Dyadobacter pollutisoli: one gene and its partner. The main gene of each other region encodes a partner of the protein of the gene in region 2 in a complex. Links are inferred from orthologs where the notes say so. Each region holds a gene or a part of one and is shown on either strand. Other genes may lie near its edges.

Region 1 (5,331 bases), 990 kb from region 2 along the record:
CGGTAAATTTGCTCAACGGCTTCTTTGTCCGAGTTCGAGCTATCTTTTTGCAGCGTATTATAAATGATATTATAATCCGCAACATTCATGTCCTCTTTGTGCAGAATAACAGATTTCTGTCCTGACTCCACGATCACTTCGATATCCTCAGCAGAGATTGTTGAATCACGCTCCAACAACACTTCATTACGCTGAATCGAAACAACCTCCCCAGTATCTTCATCTACGAAATCTTCTGTCCAGGTACGAAGAACCCTTGCTGCCAAGCGACGGCCTACTGCCTTTTTAAGGTTTGTAGGAGTAGCACTGATTTCTTCTGACAAACCGAACAGATCAAGAATGTCTTTATCAGAACCAAATCCAATCGCTCTCAACAGCGTTGTTACCGGGAATTTCTTCTTACGGTCGATGTACGCATACATGACGTTATTCACATCGGTCGAGAATTCAATCCACGAACCTTTGAATGGAATAATACGTGCAGAATACAGCTTAGAACCGTTTGTGTGCTTGCTCATAGAGAAGAACACACCTGGTGAACGGTGCAATTGCGAAACGATTACGCGCTCTGCACCATTGATTACAAATGAACCACGCTCAGTCATGTAAGGAATATTTCCTAAGAACACTTCCTGCTCAATGGTTTCAAATTCTTCATGATCAGCATCATTACAGATCAACCGCAATTTTGCTTTCAATGGTACTGCGTAAGTCAGACCACGATCAATGGATTCATCGACTGAATATTTCGGTGGTTCAAGAAGATAATCAATGAACTCCAACACGAAATTGTCGCGCGAATCAGCAATTGGAAAGTTTTCAGCGAAAACTTTGTACAAACCTTCTCCTGAACGATCTTCCACAGAAGTATCCAGACTGAAGAAATCACGGAACGATTGTACCTGGATTCCTAAAAGATCCGGATAATCGATGATCTGATTAATCCTTGAGAAATTTTTTCTAGGTGTTGCTTTAATTGTAGCCAAGGCTATGTTTGATTTGGGTTAGCAGAAAAACTAATGCGTACAAGTAACCTTTACAGCACGCATGGTATTAATTAGTTTTAACCTAATCTAATGCCTCGTAGAGAATAAATAATCGCCCCTTTTCTGTCTTTTCTACGAGTAAAGAAGTGTTTCGGGCAAATTATCGGAAAGGAGATGGGATTTATGGATATTTCACCGTTGCACCCTTAATCCAAACGTCAGAAAAACTTATTTCGTTTGGTCTATACACAAAATAGGAAAAGACCTGACGCGAGTCAGGCCTATTTCCTTAGAATTATAGGTTGTAGTTGAAAAGCAAATTACTTCACTTCAACTTCTGCACCTGCTTCTTCAAGTTGTTTTTTCAAAGCTTCTGCTTCGTCTTTCGCAACTCCTTCTTTAACAGGTTTTGGAGCACCGTCAACTAGTTCTTTTGCTTCTTTCAGTCCAAGACCAGTAAGGTCTTTAACCAATTTCACAACAGCCAGTTTGCTTGCACCAGCAGCTTTCAAGATAACATCAAAAGATGTTTTCTCTTCAACTACAGGAGCGTCAGCACCAGCACCACCAGCAGGACCTGCCACCATCACTGCACCAGCAGCTGCAGGCTCAATACCGTACTCGTCTTTAAGAATTGTAGCCAATTCGTTCACTTCTTTAACCGTTAGGTTAACAAGCTGTTCTGCGAAAGCTTTCAAATCTGCCATTTTTATTTAGATTTTTTTGATTATACAATAAGATGATTTAAAAAGCTCCATTTTTAACTACCCGGGGAGCTAAGCCTGGCTATTTAATTAGTCTTCTTTCTCAGATAAAGTTTTGAGAATACCAGCCAATTTGTTTCCTCCGCTTTGAAGAGCGCCGATAACATTTTTAGCAGGTGATTGCAGCAATCCGATAATCTCACCGATCATTTCTTGTTTCGATTTCAGAGAGATCAGAACGTCAAGCTGGCTTTCACCAACAAAAACCGCAGTATCAACAGAAGCTCCTTTAAATTTAAGCTTGTCGCTACCTGATTTTTTCTTGAATTCCTTAATCAATTGCGCAGGTACTTTACCTGACTCCGGGTGAAACATAACTCCGGACATTCCTTTCAAAACTTCGTCAAAAGAGGAATAATCCGTATCTAATGTTTCTAGTGCTTTCTTAATCAATGTATTCTTCACAACACGATACTCGATACCACGTTCGAAGCAAAGGCCTCTCAGGGTATTTACCTCGCCAACGGACATGCCGGTTGCATTGGTAATATAGAAGTATGGAGTGCTAGCGAATTTTTGACTTAATTCGTCTATAATTACTGCTTTCTCTTCCCGTGTCATATTATAATCCTGGAATCGTGTTTTTATCAATAGTAACACCCGGGCTCATCGTGCTTGACAAGTGAATGCTCTTTACGTAAGTACCTTTTGCCGAAGATGGTTTAAGGCGAACCAAGGTATTGATAACTTCCTGAGCGTTCTGTGTAAGCTGGTCGATTCCAAATGAAACCTTTCCAACGCTTGTATGAATGATCCCTGTTTTATCAACTTTGAAATCAATCTTACCTGCTTTTACTTCTTTCACAGCTTTCGCTACATCCGGAGTTACCGTTCCTGATTTAGGATTTGGCATCAGACCGCGAGGACCCAATACTTTACCTAACCGTCCCACTTTTGCCATTACACTAGGCATTGTGATAATTACGTCAATGTCAGTCCAGCCTTGTTCTATCTTAGTGATATACTCGTCAAGACCAACAAAATCTGCTCCTGCTTCTTTCGCTTCTGCCTCCTTATCCGGAGTACACAAAACCAATACACGAACTTCTTTTCCGGTTCCGTGTGGCAATGTTACCACGCCACGTACCATCTGATCAGCTTTACGAGGATCAACGCCCAAACGGACATCGATATCCACGGAAGAATCAAATTTGGTATAAGAAATCGTCTTAAGTACGTCCGCTGCTGCCTCTAGTGAGTAAGCCTGATTTGCGTCGAATTTCGAAAGAGCTTCTTTTTGCTTTTTGGTCAGTTTTCCCATGTTCTTTGTTTCTTTGGCGTATATTTAATCTACGCTCAGTTGTTTTCTTCCCACGGGGCTTTGCCTGCTACAGTAATACCCATACTACGAGCCGTTCCCGCAATCATTTTCATAGCAGAATCAATTGTAAAGCAATTAAGATCTGGCATTTTAGTCTCAGCGATCGTACGAACCTGATCCCATGATACCGAACCTACCTTCAAACGGTTTGGCTGAGCCGAACCTGTCTTTACTTTTGATGCTTCCAGAAGCAGAATCGCGGCCGGGGGGGTCTTAATGACGAAGTCAAAAGACTTATCCTTATAGTATGTAATAACTACCGGCAATACCACACCCATTTTGTCCTGGGTACGGCCATTGAATTGCTTGCAAAACTCCATGATATTCAAACCCTTCGAACCTAATGCAGGTCCAATCGGAGGTGAAGGATTGGCTTGGCCACCTTTTACCTGTAGTTTGACGTATCCACCTATTTCTTTTGCCATTGTTTTGGAATTTGTCGGTTCATTGTTTGATTAACGGCTCACATGCAAGTGGAAGCTTACCTGCCCGCTATTCGCTCAACTATCCTTTTCTACTTGTGCGTAACTGAGTTCCACGGGTGTATTACGCCCGAATATTTTTACAACTACATTGAGTTTTTTCTTCTCATCAAATACTTCTTCAACCAGCCCGATGAATCCACTGAAAGGACCATCTACCACCTTCACAGTTTCACCTTTAATGAATGACATGCTTGGTGCTTCTTCGTGCTGCTCGGCTTCGTCAACTTTACCCAAAATCCTGTTGATTTCAGATTGGCGCAACGGCACGGGAACTTTTGAGTTTCCCTCCGCATTTCCAAGGAAGCCAATTACACCTGGAATACTGGTGATAATGTGCAACACCTCACCTTTAGATAAATCAGCCGAAATGATTATGTATCCTGGGAAAAAGTTCTTTTCCCTAACACGTTTCTTTCCGTTACGCATCTCATATATCTTTTCCGAAGGGATTAGAATCTGAGGAACGAATTCATTAAGTTTCTGCCGTGTTATTTCGTTTTCAATGTAGGACTTGATTTTTTTCTCTTGTCCGGACACTGCTCTTAATACAAACCAATTTAGACTACTCATACCATTAAGGGGTTGTGCCGCGATAATAAAATAGCCTTAGAAAGACTGATAAAACAGTTTCAGTGCATTCTCGAAGACGAAATCCATCACACCTACCACAAAGGCAAAAATGAGGGAGCCGACAAGCACTAGAGTTGTGTTGGCCTGAAGCTCATTAAAAGGAGGCCATGTTACATGTTGGGTGATTTCTTCCCAAGACGCTTTCAAAAAAGAAGTAAATTTTTCCATTTGTCCTTTTGATTATGCACGGGTGGAGAGATTCGAACTCCCATCAACGGTTTTGGAGACCGCTATTCTACCCTTGAACTACACCCGTTTATCACGCAACCATTTCTTTCGGGCTGCAAAGATACAATTTATTTACAAAAAACAAGTGCATCTCATGAAGAAATGCACTTGTTTTAGTATTCTTATTATGATTAGTCAACAATCTCTGTTACCTGACCAGCACCTACGGTACGTCCACCTTCACGAATAGCGAAACGAAGACCTTTTTCCATAGCAATCTTGTTGATCAATTTCACATCAATTGTGATGTTATCACCTGGCATTACCATTTCAACACCTGCTGGAAGGGTAATTTCACCAGTTACGTCCGTGGTACGGAAGTAGAATTGAGGACGATATTTGTTAAAGAATGGAGTGTGACGTCCACCTTCTTCTTTCGAAAGTACATAAACCTCTCCTTTGAAAGCAGCGTGAGGCTTCACAGAACCTGGCTTGCAGATTACCATTCCACGACGGATATCTTCTTTGTTAATACCACGAAGAAGAAGACCTACGTTGTCACCAGCTTCACCACGGTCAAGGATCTTACGGAACATCTCAACACCAGTTACGGTTGATTTAAGACCTTCTGCACCCATACCTAGGATATCAACAGGATCTCCTGAGTTGATCACACCACGCTCGATACGACCAGTTGCAACAGTACCACGACCAGTGATCGAGAATACGTCTTCAACAGGCATCAAGAAAGGAAGATCAGTCATACGAGGAGGAATTGGAATGTAGCTATCAACAGCATCCATCAAATCTTCGATCGTTTTAACCCATTTTTCTTCTCCATTCAAACCACCCAAAGCAGAACCTTGGATTACAGGAATGTTGTCTCCATCGTAATCGTAGAAGCTCAAAAGCTCACGGATTTCCATTTCAACAAGTTCAAGAAGTTCTGGATCATCAACCATATCCACTTTGTTCAT
Region 2 (7,857 bases):
ATCACTGAACTCCGCTAGTATCTGATCCAGCTGATCGTCAATCGTTTCGCCCTCGGGATAATTAATTTCCTTGCTGACGATATTAAATGCAGTCCCTCTTTCGCTATTTTCGAAATAATCCCTGAACCCGTTTTCTTTGGTGATCAAATGCGCCGAGTTCGAAATATCCTCATTAATGTGCGCCACCAGCACACTCCCTGACGATTGCAGTCCAAAACTAAGTATCTTGGCCGCAAGCGAGCCGCTCCGGTAAGAGTCCTGTCCGATATAACATAGTGGCGCTACGTGCTCTATTTGGGTGTTAAAAAGCACATATGGGATGTTTAGCTCGGCCCATTCTTTGAAAAAGGGAAGTGCCTGCTTGTAGAAGACTGGTGCAATGAGCAGTCCATCAGGATGTTCGCGGGTAACTTCCTGCGCTTTGGCGATAAAAGAATGTTCTTCGTGCGGGTTAAATATAAAAGGAGTAATGTAAATCCCGTATTGGCGCAGTTCCTTTTCGGCCTTTTCAAAGCCCGTTTTCGGTGCTACCCAATAAGAATCCAGTCCAGGATCCGGCATGAGAACAGCAAGATTAAACGTCCGCTGTGATTTCAGTGACTGAGCAATGAAATTAGGCTCATAATTCAGTTCCTTGATAATAGCAAGGATTCTTTCACGGACATCATCCGCCACTCTTCCACGATTATGCAAAACACGGTCAACGGTCCCTTTAGAAGTTTGGGCCTTTTCCGCAATATCTTTAATTCTGACTATTTTCTTTTTCACACTTAACTTAGATTCAGAGAACTTTTGATTAAAAAGCCAGCAAAGCTAATAACTAATCATGAACAAGGGACATATAAGCCCTCTTAGTTAAACCAGACCATAATGAACAATATTTTTCAAATTATTTTTATAATAAATTTGAGATTGTCCAGAGAACAGCTTAGTTTTACTTGATCAAAATTGACTATTGCCGATGAAAACGTGTACGAACCCGAAGTACATAATCTAGTGTGTGCTCGAACACTTTTTCAAATTTTAGTAGGATTATCGAATTTTACAATTAATTTTGTAATTAAGATCTGAAAGAAAATATTATTTGCCTTTCAGATCAAAGACATTAGTAAACTCTTTACAAATCCACATTGGATTTCAAGAAATTACCTAGCCCTTAACCTTTTCTGAAATTCTTAGCGGAATTTTTCTAATCCTAAATCCCGTCCGGCGTACGAAATCACATTTCGTACGCTTTTTTATTGTCCGACACGGATTGTTACATTGTCGCCGTCCGGATAAGCAGAGCAGGTGAGTATCCAGCCTTCGCGCAAATCCCTGTCCGTAAGCACCTCATTCACGCTCATATGTACCGACCCGCTTGTGCAGACTCCCGCGCATGTGGAGCAACGTCCTCCCTTGCAGCTGTATGGTAACTGTATGCCTGCCGCTAGCGCGGCATCCAATATGGTTGTATGCGCAGGTACCATTAATCCGTACGTTTTGTCGCGGTATTGCAGGGTGATTTCGTGAGGGTAGGATATCGGTGGAGGTGGTGGCGGAGCGGTGATGACAAAATTCTCTTTCCGGATTTGAGCATCCGAAAAGCCCATGAAATGTAGTGTGATTTCAGCTGACCGCATCAGGTCAAACGGCCCGCAAATAAAGAAACGGGCGTGTTGCCGGTCGTATCTCAGCGATTTGTTAACCAGTTGTTCGAGCCGTGTATTGTTGATCCTGCCGCGGATACCATTCCATTCGTCGGAGGGCTGGCTGTGAATGTGTATCACCTGCAGCCTTTCGGGAAAACGTTTTTGCCAGGCAATGATTTGCTCGTGAAACAATGTGTTCCTTACGTTCCTGCTCGCATAAATAAGCGTGACGTGGTTTTCCTGTTCCAGAGTAAGCGCCTGCTTTAAAATAGAAAACAAAGGTGTAATGCCGCTTCCAGCCCCCACCAGAACAATATCCCTTGGTTGTCCAGTGCTTGCTTCCAATACAAAACGACCGGAAGGGGGTAATGCTGTAAAAGTATCGTTCTCACGAACAGTATCGATCCAGAAGCGGGAAATTTCGCCGTTTGGAACGCGCTTGACGGTGATCGCAGGAAACACGTCCACACCTGGGGCCGAGCTCATCGAATAGGAGCGCCGGACTTCATGCCCGTGCATTGGGATAATGAACGTGAGGAACTGGCCTGCTTTATAGAGAAAAGGGTTTCCGTCGGTTCTTTCAAAAATAAAAGTCTTGGTATCATCACTTTCCCTGATAATTTCTCTTACACGCAATGATATGGTCGAGTCAGACATGTTGATCTGCTGGGATTTGAATAGTCAATATAACATTATCTGTTCAATGAGGATTGCCATAACGCCTCATATTCGGCCAGCAAGGTCCAGCAATGCGCCTCGCATACCCAATGCATATGAAACAGCGGATGGACAGACAAACGGTAAAGTAGGGGATTTTCATAAGCCGTCAGCAGGCCGGCGATAAAAAAATAAAAGCCCTTAAAATCCTGAACTGTAAAATTTTCAACAGGAATCCTTTCAGTTTTAACCCCAAGCCTGCTCAGGGAACCTGCTAAAATCACCCGATCCATTGGACTACTGGTCCGGCTCAGCAATTGAACTGTATCCGCGATCAGTTTGTCACGGACCGGTTTTAATTCCTCAGGGTCAAAGGCGGCGATAAGCCTGGTAACATGGTAAATGATCAGCGGTGTTCTGGGGTATTGATGTGCACAGCGAAAAGGTGCATCCATATAACGACCTGTTGCAATGACAGATCTGATATAGGTCAAACTGGCGTTGTCATGTTCATTGAGCGGCAAGTTGTGATGCAATATGCAGTACATCAGATTGCTCAGCACACTTACATCGAACTCGATGTACATATTTTTACCAAACCAGGTGGAGTAGGCCCTGAGCGGCTGATATTCGGGATACGTATTTCTGATCCATTGTTTCGAACCGTTGGCGTGCAATGCAAGCTTGTCTTTCAGCCACAGCAATTCTTCGTGGCCAGGGTTAGAGGTCAGGTACACGAAAGCGGTATCGTCGACATCGTCCGGTATGCGAAAATGTTCAAAATGACGAAATAGATGACCATTGGGAAAATGTAATGAAGGACGCGTCTTCCAGAAATTGTAGGTTTTCAGACCATCCTTATTCTGAAATGCGGGATAGTTATCAATAACATCTGCGCAAATCCTGTCAATCTGTTCGCCGAGATCTTGGCCAATATTTTTCTTAATGGATTGAAGTGTGAAGCAAGTAATTGCTGAAAAAAAGACGGTAGTGTCCTGCCTTTTGTAGCCAATCAGAGGATTGACTCTTTGCGCCGGAAATATGCCTTTCGGGAAATACCGGTCACCTTTTGATTGAAGGTCTTCGATCCGATCTAAAAATTGATGCAGCAGTTGCTTCATGCTCCGAAACTAACAAAACACATTAAAAAAAGAAACCCTGCCTACCAGACAGGGTTTCCACAAATATCAATAAGTCAGTCAGACTCCTTCTGCTACTACCTGTTTTACATCGGGTACCATGCGTGTCAGGAGGTTTTCGATGCCTGCTTTCAATGTCAATGTAGATGACGGGCAGCCGCTGCAGGAACCTTGCAGCAACACTTTCACGACTCCGGAATCTTCATTGAAAGAATGGAAGTTGATAGCACCACCATCTGATTCGACCGCAGGCCGAACGTACTGGTCCAGTGCGGCTTTAATTTTTTGAACGGTGTCAGAATCTCTTGAATCAACGATTACAGTATTTTTTTCAATCGTGGTTTCCTCGAAAACCGGATGATTTTCTTCAAAATAGATCTTGATAAATTGCTTGGTATCACGCAGAACCTCCTCCCATGCAATGGCATCATCTTTGGTGATCGTGATGAAATTGCTGGCGATAAATACTCTTTTTACATGCGGAAACTGGAAAAGATCAGATGCCAGCGGAGAAGCGCTTCCTTCCTCCATAGCCGCTTGCTGCGACGGATAATCAAATGAAAGGCCATCAGGTACCAATTCGAAGTTCAGTACAAACTTCATTGAATTGGGATTGGGACTTAATTCTGTATATACAAAAACGGGACGTGTTAGCATCTTAATGGATAATCAGTTGGATTGCGTAAAACTTACTCTTTTGTGAAACAAGCAAAGTTGACTTTTGGTTTGAACAACCTGCATTTATAACACAATAAAAAACCCGTTAGACGATTTGTCTGACGGGTTCCTGAAATCTCTGTAACGAAAATCTCAATGACTTACTATGCTTCTGCCGCAGTGGATGCTGCCGTAGCGGCTGCTGCAACTGCGATTGGTTCAATGTGTACAAAAGACTTGTTCTCACGAGTCTTGCGGAATACTACATTGCCTTCAACCAATGCAAATAAAGTATGGTCACGGCCGATACCAACGTTTTTACCAGGATTGTGTTTTGTTCCGCGTTGACGAACCAAAATATTACCTGCTTTGGCAAGCTGACCACCGAATAATTTTACTCCAAGACGTTTGCTTTCTGATTCACGTCCGTTTCTTGAGCTACCTACACCTTTCTTATGTGCCATGATATCTTAACTATTAATTATAATTTCTTAATTAAACTGACATTGACTTTCCTGACGGATTGTCAAAAGTGAAAATGGTTAGGCAACGATTTCGTCGATGCTGATCTTAGTCAAGTATTGGCGGTGGCCATTTTTAACCTTGTAACCTTTACGTCTCTTTTTCTTGAAGACGATTACTTTTTCACCTTTAAGGTGTTCAAGGACAGTTGCCTTAACAGAAGCTCCTGCTACTGTTGGAAGACCTACCTGTACCGTGCCTTCGTTATCAACGAGAAGGACTTTGTCAAACACAAGAGCAGCGTTCACGTCACCTTCAAGCCTATGCGTGAAGATTTCGAGACCCTTTTCAACCTTAAATTGCTGACCTGCGATTTCTACGATTGCGTACATGTTAATAAATTATGATATAACGAATTCGAAAATGAGGTGCAAAGATAGATACATAAATGCAGAATAACAATGCTTTACCTGCTAATATTCGGTTTGGTGATCAGTATTTTTGACGTTTAAAAAAAATAAGGCGCTGCCACAGGGTAAGAGCCCGTGTCGTTGTCTTCATACCGATGTTCACGTCTTTGGCATAATTATTTGCCCCTGGATAGTTAAAGCGGGCCGAAGCATTACCTTTATATATTATGTCGCCATCATAACGTTTAGTCAGTAATGGTTTATTGATTGTCTTAACAAACTTTAACAGTCCGGTTTGTTACTTTTATTGATAGATTACGTCTAACCATAGAATGATTACTAAAAGCAAAAAAATGAAAATTTGTCTGTGGGTTTCAATGGTTCTGTGCGTGGTGCTGGCGCCCCAATCTTTCTCAGCTGATCTGAGGGAGTCGAAAAATGCTGTTGCAGGACAAAATGCGGCGGGTTACCAGATCGGGGACGCGGTAGCAAACTTCCGGTTGAAAAATACCGACGGAAATATGGTTTCCCTCAACGATTTTAACAATGTCAAGGGTGTGATCGTGATTTTTACAAGCAACCATTGTCCTTTTGCAAAAGCATATGAAGACCGTATCATCGCACTGAATGGTAAATTCGCATCACAGGGATTTCCGGTGATTGCCGTCAATCCGAGTGATCCCGGAACGCATCAGGACGATACATTCGAAAAAATGAAGGAACGTGCTTCTGCCAAAAGCTATGGCTATCCTTACCTTGTGGACGATTCGCAGCAGACTGCCAAAGCATTTGGTGCTGCCCGTACACCGCAAGCTTATGTATTGCAAAAAAGCGGGGCCAAATTTACAGTACGTTATATCGGTATGATCGACGATAATCCGCAGGATCCGGCTGGTGTAACCAAGCTGTATGCCGAAGAAGCTGTCTCTAACCTGATAGGAGGGAAACCGGTGGTAACCACCATTACCAAACCGGTTGGCTGCGCAATTAAATGGAAAAACTAGTAATTATTTGATTGAGAAATATTTATGAATAAAACTCTTACGCTCCTCGTCTCTGTTTTTTTGCTATTGACCCAAATTGCTTTCGCTCAGACAAAAAGTAAGAAATTTTCCAGTGAAGGCGAATTTACAAGTAACTGTGAAGGGCCGGCAGTGGATAGTGATGGGAATGTGTATGCTGTGAACTTCGCCCGGGACGGTACTATCGCCATTATGAACGGCAAAGGTAATGCAAGTTTTTTCGTGACACTTCCCAAAGGCAGCACAGGTAATGGTATTCGTTTTGCGGATAAGAACACATTCTACGTGGCTGACTTTACCGGGCACAACGTTCTGAAAGTAAATCTCATCACGAAGGATGTAAGTGTATTTGCCAATGAGCCCAAAATGGACCAGCCTAATGACCTGGCTATTACCGCTTCTGGTCACATTTTTTGCTCGGATCCTAACTGGAAAGACGGTACCGGGCAGATTTGGCACGTTTCTCCCGACGGCAAGACCCGGCTAGTGGCTGAAAAGATGGGTACTACCAACGGAATAGACGTAAGTCCCGACGAGAAAAAGCTCTATGTCAACGAAAGCGTGCAACGAAACGTATGGGTTTTTGACCTTGCCCCCGACGGGACATTATCCAATAAAAAGCTCTTGCACAAGTTTGAAGACGGTGGGATGGACGGAATGCGTGTCGATATACATGGAAACCTGTATATAGCCAGGCATGGAAAAGGTGAGGTAGCAGTACTTTCACCAGAAGGCAAGGTAATCCAGACGATTCAAACGATTGGCAAAAAAGTATCCAATATCTGTTTCGGCGGCCGCAACGGCAAGACCTGCTACATTACGCTGCAAGACAGAGGCTGCCTGGAAACTTTCAAAGCAAAGACTGCCGGGCGTGAATGGGCTATGATGAAGGCCTTTGAAGAAAACAGCAAAAAGTAAATCCCTACATATCGTCGAGCTGCCCAAATTCTTTTTGAAGAAGTCCTTTTGATTTATTTACTTTGTAATTCAAAGTACTTTATCAAAAACAGATATGACATTGGAAAAACTGGTACGTTACCTTCAAAACAACCAAAAAGTAGCGCTTCTTGCATTTGTTTCAGGGGCGGCAATGGTATTGCTTGCACTTAGGATCGGGCTTCGTGACTGGCATTTTATTTTTCTCGCCTGGAATTTGTTCTTGGCCTGGGTGCCATTGGTTTTTATTAAATGGGTCTGGGAGCAGGAAGTGAAACGTCAGGTTCCTTTCGGATTATTAATGATTTATCTTGTGATATGGCTGCTGTTCTTTCCTAACGCACCTTATATCATCACCGATCTCAAACATTTGAGGGGAGTGCCAGAAAATATGATCTGGTTTGACGCAATCATGATCTTTACCTTCTCCGTAGCCGGATTTCTGACCGGTCTTTACAGCATCCGCATTGTGCACCGGATCATCACACAACGCTGGAACGAAAGGTTAGCCTGGGCTACCATCTTAATAGCGATGTTTATGAGTGGGTTTGGCGTATTCCTGGGCCGCTACGGAAGGTGGAACAGCTGGGACATTGTAACGCAGCCTGGTGCACTGGCCCGGGGTATTTTTGCCAGTTTGAGAGATCCGCTGGCTATAAGACACACATTCACGTTTTCGTTCGTGCTGATGTTGTTGTACTTTGCGTTCCATATTTTCGCTGAACTGAAACAAAATGAACGGACCCATAAATATTCCTAAGGCTCTGCGCAGTTTCCGCTATGCCGGAGTGGGTATTTACAATTTGTTCCGCTACGAGAACAATGCCCGCATTCACCTGATGGCTTGCATAGTAGTAATTATAGCAGGCGTCTTTTTCAAAATATCCCCGGTTGAATGGTTATTGATCGTGATTCAGATCGCGCTGGTGTGGTCTGCTGAGGC

Evidence for each region. The genes of interacting proteins can lie anywhere in the genome.
Region 1: rpmA (region 2) and rplL share a complex: the UniProt entries of both Escherichia coli proteins name them as parts of the 50S ribosomal subunit. The link is inferred for Dyadobacter pollutisoli from one-to-one orthologs.

The regions. Positions count from the first base shown.
Region 1 is NZ_CP112998.1:5,669,671-5,675,001, forward strand. What follows is about bases 1-2,872. They hold rplL (50S ribosomal protein L7/L12), read right to left. Parts: upstream 1,694-2,872; coding sequence 1,307-1,693; downstream 1-1,306. Other genes in these bases: rpoB (DNA-directed RNA polymerase subunit beta), read right to left, coding at 1-986; rplJ (50S ribosomal protein L10), read right to left, coding at 1,781-2,311; rplA (50S ribosomal protein L1), read right to left, coding at 2,313-2,872. In the rest of the region: more of rplA, read right to left, coding at 2,873-3,011; rplK (50S ribosomal protein L11), read right to left, coding at 3,047-3,496; transcription termination/antitermination protein NusG, read right to left, coding at 3,572-4,126; preprotein translocase subunit SecE, read right to left, coding at 4,163-4,354; tuf (elongation factor Tu), read right to left, coding at 4,546-5,331. UniProt on the Escherichia coli protein: The binding site for several of the GTPase factors involved in protein synthesis (IF-2, EF-Tu, EF-G and RF3). Is thus essential for accurate translation.
Region 2 is NZ_CP112998.1:4,677,046-4,684,902, reverse strand. Bases 2,899-5,836 are described here. They hold rpmA (50S ribosomal protein L27), read right to left. Parts: upstream 4,549-5,836; coding sequence 4,249-4,548; downstream 2,899-4,248. Other genes in these bases: ON006_RS19150 (thioredoxin family protein), read left to right, coding at 5,310-5,836; rplU (50S ribosomal protein L21), read right to left, coding at 4,627-4,938; ON006_RS19165 (NifU family protein), read right to left, coding at 3,488-4,084; ON006_RS19170 (hypothetical protein), read right to left, coding at 2,899-3,409. Outside these bases: ON006_RS19180 (LacI family DNA-binding transcriptional regulator), read right to left, coding at 1-768; ON006_RS19175 (ferredoxin--NADP reductase), read right to left, coding at 1,239-2,288; more of ON006_RS19170, read right to left, coding at 2,324-2,898; more of ON006_RS19150, read left to right, coding at 5,837-5,960; ON006_RS19145 (SMP-30/gluconolactonase/LRE family protein), read left to right, coding at 5,985-6,896; ON006_RS19140 (DUF1361 domain-containing protein), read left to right, coding at 6,991-7,674; ON006_RS19135 (diacylglycerol kinase family protein), read left to right, coding at 7,649-7,857.